One region of the Lysinibacillus sp. 54212 genome, then DNA from elsewhere that is predicted to be linked to it. Evidence: riboswitches for the same ligand, from Rfam matches in the RefSeq annotation. Region 1 holds a riboswitch; the other holds the start of a gene.
The links. Region 1 has a riboswitch for S-adenosylmethionine ahead of V4T18_RS06340 (O-acetylhomoserine aminocarboxypropyltransferase/cysteine synthase family protein). Riboswitches for the same ligand answer to the same signal wherever they lie in the genome.

Region 1 (4,436 bases):
CATCCTCAAAAAGCTTTCATCATTTCGACACATTTAGAGTTTCTACTATTGATAATAATAAAAAGATGTCTTTGGACACTAGACATCTTTTTTACACAGATTTATTTTATACTGCGATCAAGATTTTTTTAGAGGATATTGCACGATAACGATCCATAATCTTTCTCACGATAATTTCTTCTTTTTTTGTAAATGCTGGTATACCATATGTACGATGTACGAGCTGGAATTGACCATAGGCTAAGTACCATTCCTTTGCTGGCATAACGATGTGATCTCCCCCGTGCTCCCTATATGCCTCGTACACTTCATTTACAACATAGCCTGTTGATGCAAGGTCGTGTGTTTCCTCTGAAAATGCACTATGCCCAAAAGTTTTCTTCCACATAGTATCAACAGCCGCCAATAAATTTTGGATAACCTTCTGATTAATAAATGTTTCAACTTCGTTTAATTCATATACGAAATAAGCAGTAATATTTTGTGCACTGTAGACATTTCCCATAGTCAACACTCCTTTTATCATTTTGTAAGCTGTCTCATTCTGTTTTGGAACAATGGATGGGGATTTCCCTTTACATTATGTAAATATTACCCTATGTACTACACATTGTCAATAATACTTATAAAAATACTAGGAATTAAAATTATCACTATTTTAGTTAATTGAAAATGTAGCGATTTACTCGTGAAATGATACGAGTCAAACCGCTACAACTTTGTTATATACTTAAGCTTTTGCTCCTGCGCCAAATGAGGCTGCAACTTTTGATAATGCTTGGTCTAAGTCTGCAATAATATCTTCAACATTTTCTAAGCCGATTGAAAGACGAATGAGCCCTTCTGATACACCAGCTACCTTTAGCTCTTCAGCGGATAATTGCTGATGTGTTGTAGATGCAGGGTGAATAATTAACGAGCGTGCATCTCCTACATTCGCAACATGAGAGAATAGCTCCACATTATCGATGACATTTCTTCCTGCATCACGACCGCCTTTAATCTCAAATGTGAGAATAGAGCCGAAGCCATTTTTCAAATATTTCTCCGCTAAATTATGTGATGCAAAATCCTCAAAGCCTGGATAATTTACATACTCCACGAATGGGTGTTTTTGTAAATATTCGCCGACATTTTTTGTATTTTCATTATGCTTCGTTACACGCAGATGAAGCGTTTCTAAGCCCTGAATAAAGTTAAATGCGGCATCAGGTGAAAGTGTTGGACCAAAATCACGAAGCAGTTGCACACGTAGCTTCGTTGCAAATGCGGCAGTTGCTGTATCAATACCATAGCGAATACCATGATAGCTTGCGTCAGGCTCTGTAAATCCTGGGAAGCGACCCTGTGTCCAATCGAATTTACCAGCATCTACAACGATTCCGCCAATTGTAGTCCCGTGCCCACCAATCCATTTTGTAGCTGAATGAATAACTACATCTGCTCCGAAATCAATTGGATTGGAACCATATGGAGATGGGAATGTATTATCAATAATTAATGGTAAGCCATGTTCATGTGCAATGCCTGCTACTGCCTCAATATCTAAAATATTTAATGACGGATTGCCGACTGTTTCCGCATAGATTGCCTTAGTATTTTCATTAATGGCTTTACGGAAGTTTTCTGGATCACGCTCGTCAACAAATGTAGTTGTAATACCATAGCGTGGAAGAGTTGTAGCAAATAAATTATACGTACCGCCATACAGTGAACCTGCTGAAACGATGTTATCACCAGTCCCTGCAATATTTAAAATCGCAAAGCTAATAGCTGCCATCCCAGAGGACAGGGCTACAGCGGCAGTTCCTTTTTCAAGTAAGGCAACTCGCTCCTCAAACACACCTACTGTCGGGTTCATAATACGTGAATAAATATTCCCTGGTTCTTCAAGTGCAAAAAGTCGTTGAGCATGAGCTGTATCGTTAAATGCATAAGCTGTTGAGCGATAGATCGGTACCGCGATTGCACCTGTCACAGGATCAGGCTTTTGACCTCCGTGAAGTAATAATGTTTCCGGTTTTAAATTTGACATGTATCTTCCTCCTAATAAATTTCGATGGACTAATCGGTTTGAGGAGGATTTAGAAAACTAAACCTCTCTTCGTATGAGTCAAGGGCTTACTTGCTTGGCAAATGAGCGAATAAAAAAGCCCCCTTCTCAAATTAAGAAGAGGGCTGCGAATGAGCAAGTTTTCCTCCCCTTATCTTTCAGATCCCGATTCGAATCTGTAGGAATTAGCACCTTAGTAAAAGAATTACTGGTTGCCGGGCATCACAGGGCCTAGTCCCTCCGCCGCTCTCGATAAGAGTATATAATTCATGTTCCATCTGTTGCTTCACAGTATAAAACACAAAAAATCAATCCGTCAACTATTAATTGAAAATTTTCTGAAATATTTATTTTTTAACCTACTAGCTTTTCAAAAAATCCACCGCTATTAAAGTATTCCTTACAAGGATTCCCCTGATTATCTTAGTGAACACTTTTGGACTACTCTTTCAAGGTCCTAGGAAATGGATTGGTTTGTCATAATAAATAGTATAATATGGGCTTAGAGGGCTTTCATTCAAGCCCATTTTCACTAAGGGAGAGAAGTATATGATGACAAGAGAACTTTTACGTAGTCACTCATCCGTACGTAAATATACAGGGGAAAAAATACCACGCGAAACAGTACTTGATCTGATTGAAACAGCACAGATGGCAGCTAGCTCACATTTTGTACAAGCCTATAGTGTTATTTGGGTAACAGATGAAGAGAAAAAACAAAAATTAGGGGAACTATCAAAAAACGATTTCCAGTTCAAAACGGCAGGTGCCTCTTTCCTATTTTGCGTAGACTTTAAGCGCCTTCAAGTGGCAGGACAAAAGCACGGGATTGATATTGTTGCGGATTCTGCAGAAAATGTGCTCGTTGGCGTTGCTGACGTTTCGCTCTTTGCACAAAACTTTGTTATCGCTGCAGAGGCTGCAGGCTACGGCATTTGTTATATTGGCGGCGCTCGTACAAATCCGGCTGAAATTAGCGAGCTATTCAATTTACCAGATTTCGTTTTCCCACTGTTCGCTATGACAATTGGAACACCAACAAAGAAAAACGAAACAAAGCCGCGCTTGCCGGTACAAGCTGTTTTACATGAAAATACGTACGATGTTGAGCAATATAATACGCTTTTAGATGATTATGATGCAACGATGGAGCAATATTATGCGAGCCGTTCCTCTAACCAAAAGATGGCAACGTGGACAAAGCAAATGGCTGATTTTTTAATTGATCAAAAACGACCATTTATTAAAGAATTTTTATCGTCAAAAGGGTTCAATTGGAAATAAATATCCTGTATTAACAATCACATTGCAACGTCACATGCAAGCTAGTTGTCATAATACCTATAATAAAAATAGAGTTATACATGACCTAAGTCCGTATAACTCTATTTTCTTTTTAGTTATATTTATACTATATATCTGTTAAAATAGTAGTATTCATGTTCATTATGAAGGGATGTTTTTCAGATTACTACAAATAATTATGTTGCCAATTCCATCGAAAAGCAACAAATGAAAAAAGTGCGCAAATACTACCTTTCTGTGGCAGATATTAACCTAGCTCTTGCAAAAATACATGACAGTATCGGGCCCTATATCGATAAAGAGAAATACAAGGACGCATCGGATTATGTGAATCAATTCGTATCCTACACAGATATTTGGCATATGAAATTTGTATATAATTTAGAAAGTCCTGAAATAGCCTTATTACAAATCTTCCACTTAATTTATATATTTGAACAAGAGCCTGCCGACAAGTTTGGGAAAGAGCGAGAAATTTTAAAGCAGCAGCAAATGGAATTTGATAGCTTAAAGCCTTATAAGGACGAGCAAATCGTGGCACGAAAAGAAAAAATGCTACAGTATATTGTAGAACAGCATAGTCTTCGTCAACATGGAAAAGAGCTAGATGCATAATAGCATCTAGCCCTTTTTTAGTGTGTTCGTAACCCTGATATCGTTACTTCCTTTACAGGTTGGAATTGTTCCCCTGTTGCATAAAATGTCACGTACACTGTATCGCCCTGTTCTAGATAAACAGCTAGCGGAACAACCTCAGAGCTTACGATAAAATTCTCGCCTGTTTCTAGTAAAAACGATACAAGAGTATAATCACCCACTCGTTCCTTATACACGCGCTCTACTTTTCCTTGCGTTTTTGCTTCCTCCGCACTTGAGGAGCCATCTACAGTAGAGCTTCCCTTCGATAACGCGGTCTTGTAAGCCTTAAGTGCCTCGTTTGGTGTAGAGGCATACGCCGAAATTTCAGGATTCGCAGCAGATACAATGAAATAATTTTGTAAGAAGCCATTAGAATCAAGTACAGCCGTTAACCAACTTGCCTCACCATAGAAGTTATAAAGGATCGGCATTTCGCCTT
Region 2 (4,436 bases), on a different contig from region 1:
AATACTTGTGCACCATGCTCGTCGATTTTCTTACCTAATTGCTCAGCATATACTGTAGCAGGAAGTGGTAAGAATGGAGAACCAAAGCATGTAGAGAATACTGGTTCTGGCTCAGTAACACCGCGCTCTGTACCAGCTAATTTTGAAGTGAAGCCACTTAAGAAGTGATACATTGCTTGCTCTTTAGTTAATTTAGAGATTGGAGGTAACACACCAAAAGCATCCGCAGTTAAGAATACGATTGTTTTTGGATGACCTGCTACCGATGGTGATACAATATTTTCAATGTAGTCAATCGGATAAGCTACACGAGTATTTTCAGTTAGTGAACCATCATCATAGTCACAAACGCGTGTTTCTGGATGAACAACAACGTTTTCTAAAACAGAACCAAATTTAATAGCGTTATAAATTTCTGGTTCTTTTTCAGCAGAAAGGTTGATTGTTTTTGCATAGCAACCACCCTCAATGTTGAATACACCATTATCAGACCAGCCATGCTCGTCATCACCGATTAGCTTACGATCGCTATCTGCTGATAAAGTCGTTTTACCAGTACCTGATAAACCGAAGAATAGAGCTACATCACCAGCTTCTCCAACGTTTGCAGAACAGTGCATTGGGAAAATACCTTGCTCTGGTAATAAGTAGTTCATAATACCAAAAATAGATTTTTTCATTTCACCAGCGTATTCAGTACCACCAATTAAAATGATTTTCTTTTCCATCGAAGTGATAATAAATGTTTCTGAGTTTGTGCCATCTACAGCAGGATCAGCCTTGAATGTAGGTGCTGATACGATTGTAAATTCTGAAACGTGAGAAGCAAGCTCTGCTTCAGTTGGACGGATGAATAATTGATGACAGAAAAGATTATGCCAAGCATACTCGTTTACAACTTGGATTGAAACTTGTGAGTCTTTATCTGCACCAGCAAATCCTTTGAATACGAATAACTCGTCTTTCTCTTTTAAGTAGTTAACGACTTTTACATATAAATTATCAAAAATTTCAGCTGAGATTGGTCGGTTTACTTTACCCCAGTCAATTTTATCTTTTGTGCTTTCTTCTTCAACCATATATTTATCTTTAGGAGAACGACCAGTGTATTTTCCTGTTTCAGCGCGTAATGCACCGTCTACAGTTAACATTGCTTCTCCACGAGCAGTTGCTTTCTCAACTAATTGTGGTACTGAAAGTTGAACGTTAACATTTGCTCCACTTAATAATTCCTTCAGTTCGTTGTTAATTTCTACTGAATTCATCGATTAAATACCATCCTTTTTGTATAGTGTTCCCTACTGAAAGGGCTTTTATTTTTATTCAAAAATAGTATAACACATTGATTGAAATAATCTATACTAATTCAAAATTTATTTTTGTGGATTTTTTTACATTTCAGATTTCCGTCAAAAAATATTGACAGCCTTCAGCAAATTACGTATTATTTGAAATTGAACGGATACTCTTATCCCGAGTTGGTGGAGGGTCAGGCCCTATGAAACCCGGCAACCTGCAATATATGCCTAGCATATAACGTGTTGGTGCCAACCTGATGCAAGGATATGTCCTTGAACGATAAGAGTGAAAGGTAACGGCATGAACACTCCTTTCCTCATGACAAATGAGCGAAGGGATTTTTTTGTTTTACAATAAGAATTAACTTATTTATTTGAGTTTTTTCATTATTATATACCTTTCTAGATCCTCGTGTAAAAGTTAGCAATGGGCTTGAAGTTCAATCCTTAAGGGTAGACTTACATGGGTAATGAGTACCGTATCAATATTGCGCATTTTTGCAAGGATATCATAGGAGGAAAACAAATGACAAACCGTCGATTGTTTACATCAGAAAGTGTAACAGAAGGGCATCCAGATAAAATTTGTGACCAAATCTCAGATGCTATTTTAGATGCAATCTTAGCAGAGGACCCAAACGCACGAGTAGCGTGTGAAACGACTGTAACAACTGGGCTTGTACTAGTTTCAGGTGAAATTACTACATCTACTTATGTTGATATGAAAGGTATTATCCGTGATACTGTTGCAGAAATTGGCTACACACGTGGTAAATACGGCTTTGATGCAGAAAATCTAGCTGTACTTGTAGCTGTAGGAGAGCAATCACCAGATATAGCACAGGGTGTTGATCAAGCGCTAGAGGCTCGTGAAGGCTCAATGTCTGATGAGCAATTAGAAGCGATCGGCGCTGGTGACCAAGGCTTAATGTTTGGTTATGCATGTAATGAAACACCGGAGCTTATGCCATTACCTATTAGCCTAGCACATAAATTGGCACGTCGCTTAGCAGAGGTACGTAAAACGGGTGAGCTAACATACCTACGTCCAGATGGTAAAACGCAGGTGACAGTAGAGTATGATGAAAACAACGAACCAGTTCGAGTAGATACAATTGTATTATCAACTCAGCATGATGAGGACGTTACACTTGAACAAATCCAAAAAGACATTAAAGCAGTAGTAATCAATCCAGTCGTACCAGCAGAGTTAATCGATGAAGAAACAAAATACTTTATCAATCCAACAGGCCGCTTCGTTATCGGTGGACCTAAAGGGGATGCTGGTTTAACAGGTCGTAAAATTATCGTAGATACATACGGTGGTTATGCGCGTCACGGTGGCGGCGCATTCTCAGGTAAGGATGCAACAAAGGTTGACCGTTCGGCTGCATACGCGGCTCGTTATGTAGCGAAAAACATCGTTGCAGCAGGTCTGGCTGATCGTGCTGAAGTGCAGCTTGCTTATGCAATTGGTGTAGCACGACCTGTGTCTATTTCTGTGGATACATTTGGTACTGGGAAGGTTGCAGAAAGTAAAATTGTAGAATGGATTCGTGAATTATTCGATTTACGTCCTGCTGGCATTATTAAAATGCTTGACCTACGTCGACCAATCTATAAGGGAACAGCGGCTTACGGACACTTTGGTCGTACAGATATAGATGTACCATGGGAAAAAACAGATAAAGCCGATGCTTTAAGAGCAAAAGCTGAGTTATAAGAATGTTCATTTGAACACAAAAACTGCCGCTCAGATCATGGAGCGGCAGTTTTAGGTTGTCGATAAACCGTTTTTTTTTGAATCGGCAAGCCCCGCCACTCCGCTTTTCGTGGGCGAGCGCCGAGCCTCCTCAAATTTGCAAGAGTGCAAATTCTGCGGGGTCTCGGGGCAACACGATGTTGGTCACGAAGGCGTAGTCACACGACGTGACGATCTTAGCCTTCGTTCCATTATCGCTATCCCACAGAAGTCTACGTGGCGGGGCTTGCCTAGTTTTTCAATATATTTCAATAAAATTTCCAAAGGTTAATAACACCAACCTATTCCCGACAAACGGATAAATGAAATTGATAAAAACAAGCTATTGAAATCCCAGTTTTTCAAATTGTTCACGTCATGGATTTTATTTTTATTCGTCATCTGGAACATTTTAATAAATAGAGAGCGGCATATCTTATCATTAAGCAATAGTAGTTGATTGTAGTGAAAGGCGCGACACTCCAGCAGGAAAAGCACGAGCGGAAAATCCATTTTTGCGGCGGTCCGCAAAAGGAAGGAAAACTAAAATCGTCACATCATGTGACAACGTTTTCCTGACCAACGTCCTGTTGGCCCGAAGCCGTGCCTGCGGAAAGGGAGCGCCTGGAACGGAAATCAACGGTTTTTCATGGATTATTTTATTAGGACAAAATTCTAGCAAACTCCAATGAAAATGAGTTTGTCGACACTCTGAACTGCTGCTCAGATCATGGAGCGGCAGTTTTTGTTCCATAGTTTACTTATTATCTTGCAGGGATTTATAATATTGCCCTTTTTCTACGTATTCTCGTACTATACGATCCATATCTTCGCGGTCTTCAGGAGTAATTTCTCGAACAACCTTTGCAGGACGCCCCATCGCAAGTGAATTAGGTGGGATTTTTTTACCTGGAGGTACTAAGCTACCGGCTCCGATAAAGGCGCCTTCTCCAATTTCGGCTCCATCTAGAATAATTGACCCCATGCCAATTAATGCACGTTTGCGAATGACGCAGCTATGTAGGGTTACTTGATGCCCAACTGTTACCTCATCTTCAATAATTAACGGATTGTTTGGGCTTTGATGTAAGCAACTTAAATCCTGTATACTTACACGATTTCCTATTATAGTAGGTGCAACGTCCCCACGAATGACAGTGTTAAACCAAATCGTTGTATCTGAGCCGATTGTAACATCACCAGTAATAGTTACATAGTCGGCAATAAAAGCGGATGGGTCTATGTTAGGATTTTTATCTTTATAAGGGTAAATCATCGTCAATCTCCTCATTTCAAGTTAATATATATTATTATCGTATCAGAAATATTAATTGATATATACAACATTTTAAACGAGTGTCATTATAGATTATACTAAGGTTATCGAAAGATTTAGG

Region 2: another riboswitch for S-adenosylmethionine. It lies ahead of metK (methionine adenosyltransferase); the one in region 1 lies ahead of V4T18_RS06340 (O-acetylhomoserine aminocarboxypropyltransferase/cysteine synthase family protein).

The regions. Positions count from the first base shown of each region.
Region 1 is NZ_JBAFWZ010000006.1:157,861-162,296, reverse strand. It holds gene V4T18_RS06345 (hypothetical protein) at 107-505, opposite strand; gene V4T18_RS06340 (O-acetylhomoserine aminocarboxypropyltransferase/cysteine synthase family protein) at 731-2,035, opposite strand; SAM riboswitch class I at 2,202-2,312, opposite strand; gene nfsA (oxygen-insensitive NADPH nitroreductase) at 2,606-3,337, shown strand; gene V4T18_RS06330 (hypothetical protein) at 3,596-3,973, shown strand; gene V4T18_RS06325 (hypothetical protein) at 3,991-4,436, opposite strand, start outside.
Region 2 is NZ_JBAFWZ010000014.1:61,501-65,936, reverse strand. It holds gene pckA (phosphoenolpyruvate carboxykinase (ATP)) at 1-1,265, opposite strand, end outside; SAM riboswitch class I at 1,466-1,585, shown strand; gene metK (methionine adenosyltransferase) at 1,825-3,021, shown strand; gene V4T18_RS11465 (hypothetical protein) at 3,496-3,618, shown strand; gene V4T18_RS11460 (gamma carbonic anhydrase) at 3,797-4,315, opposite strand.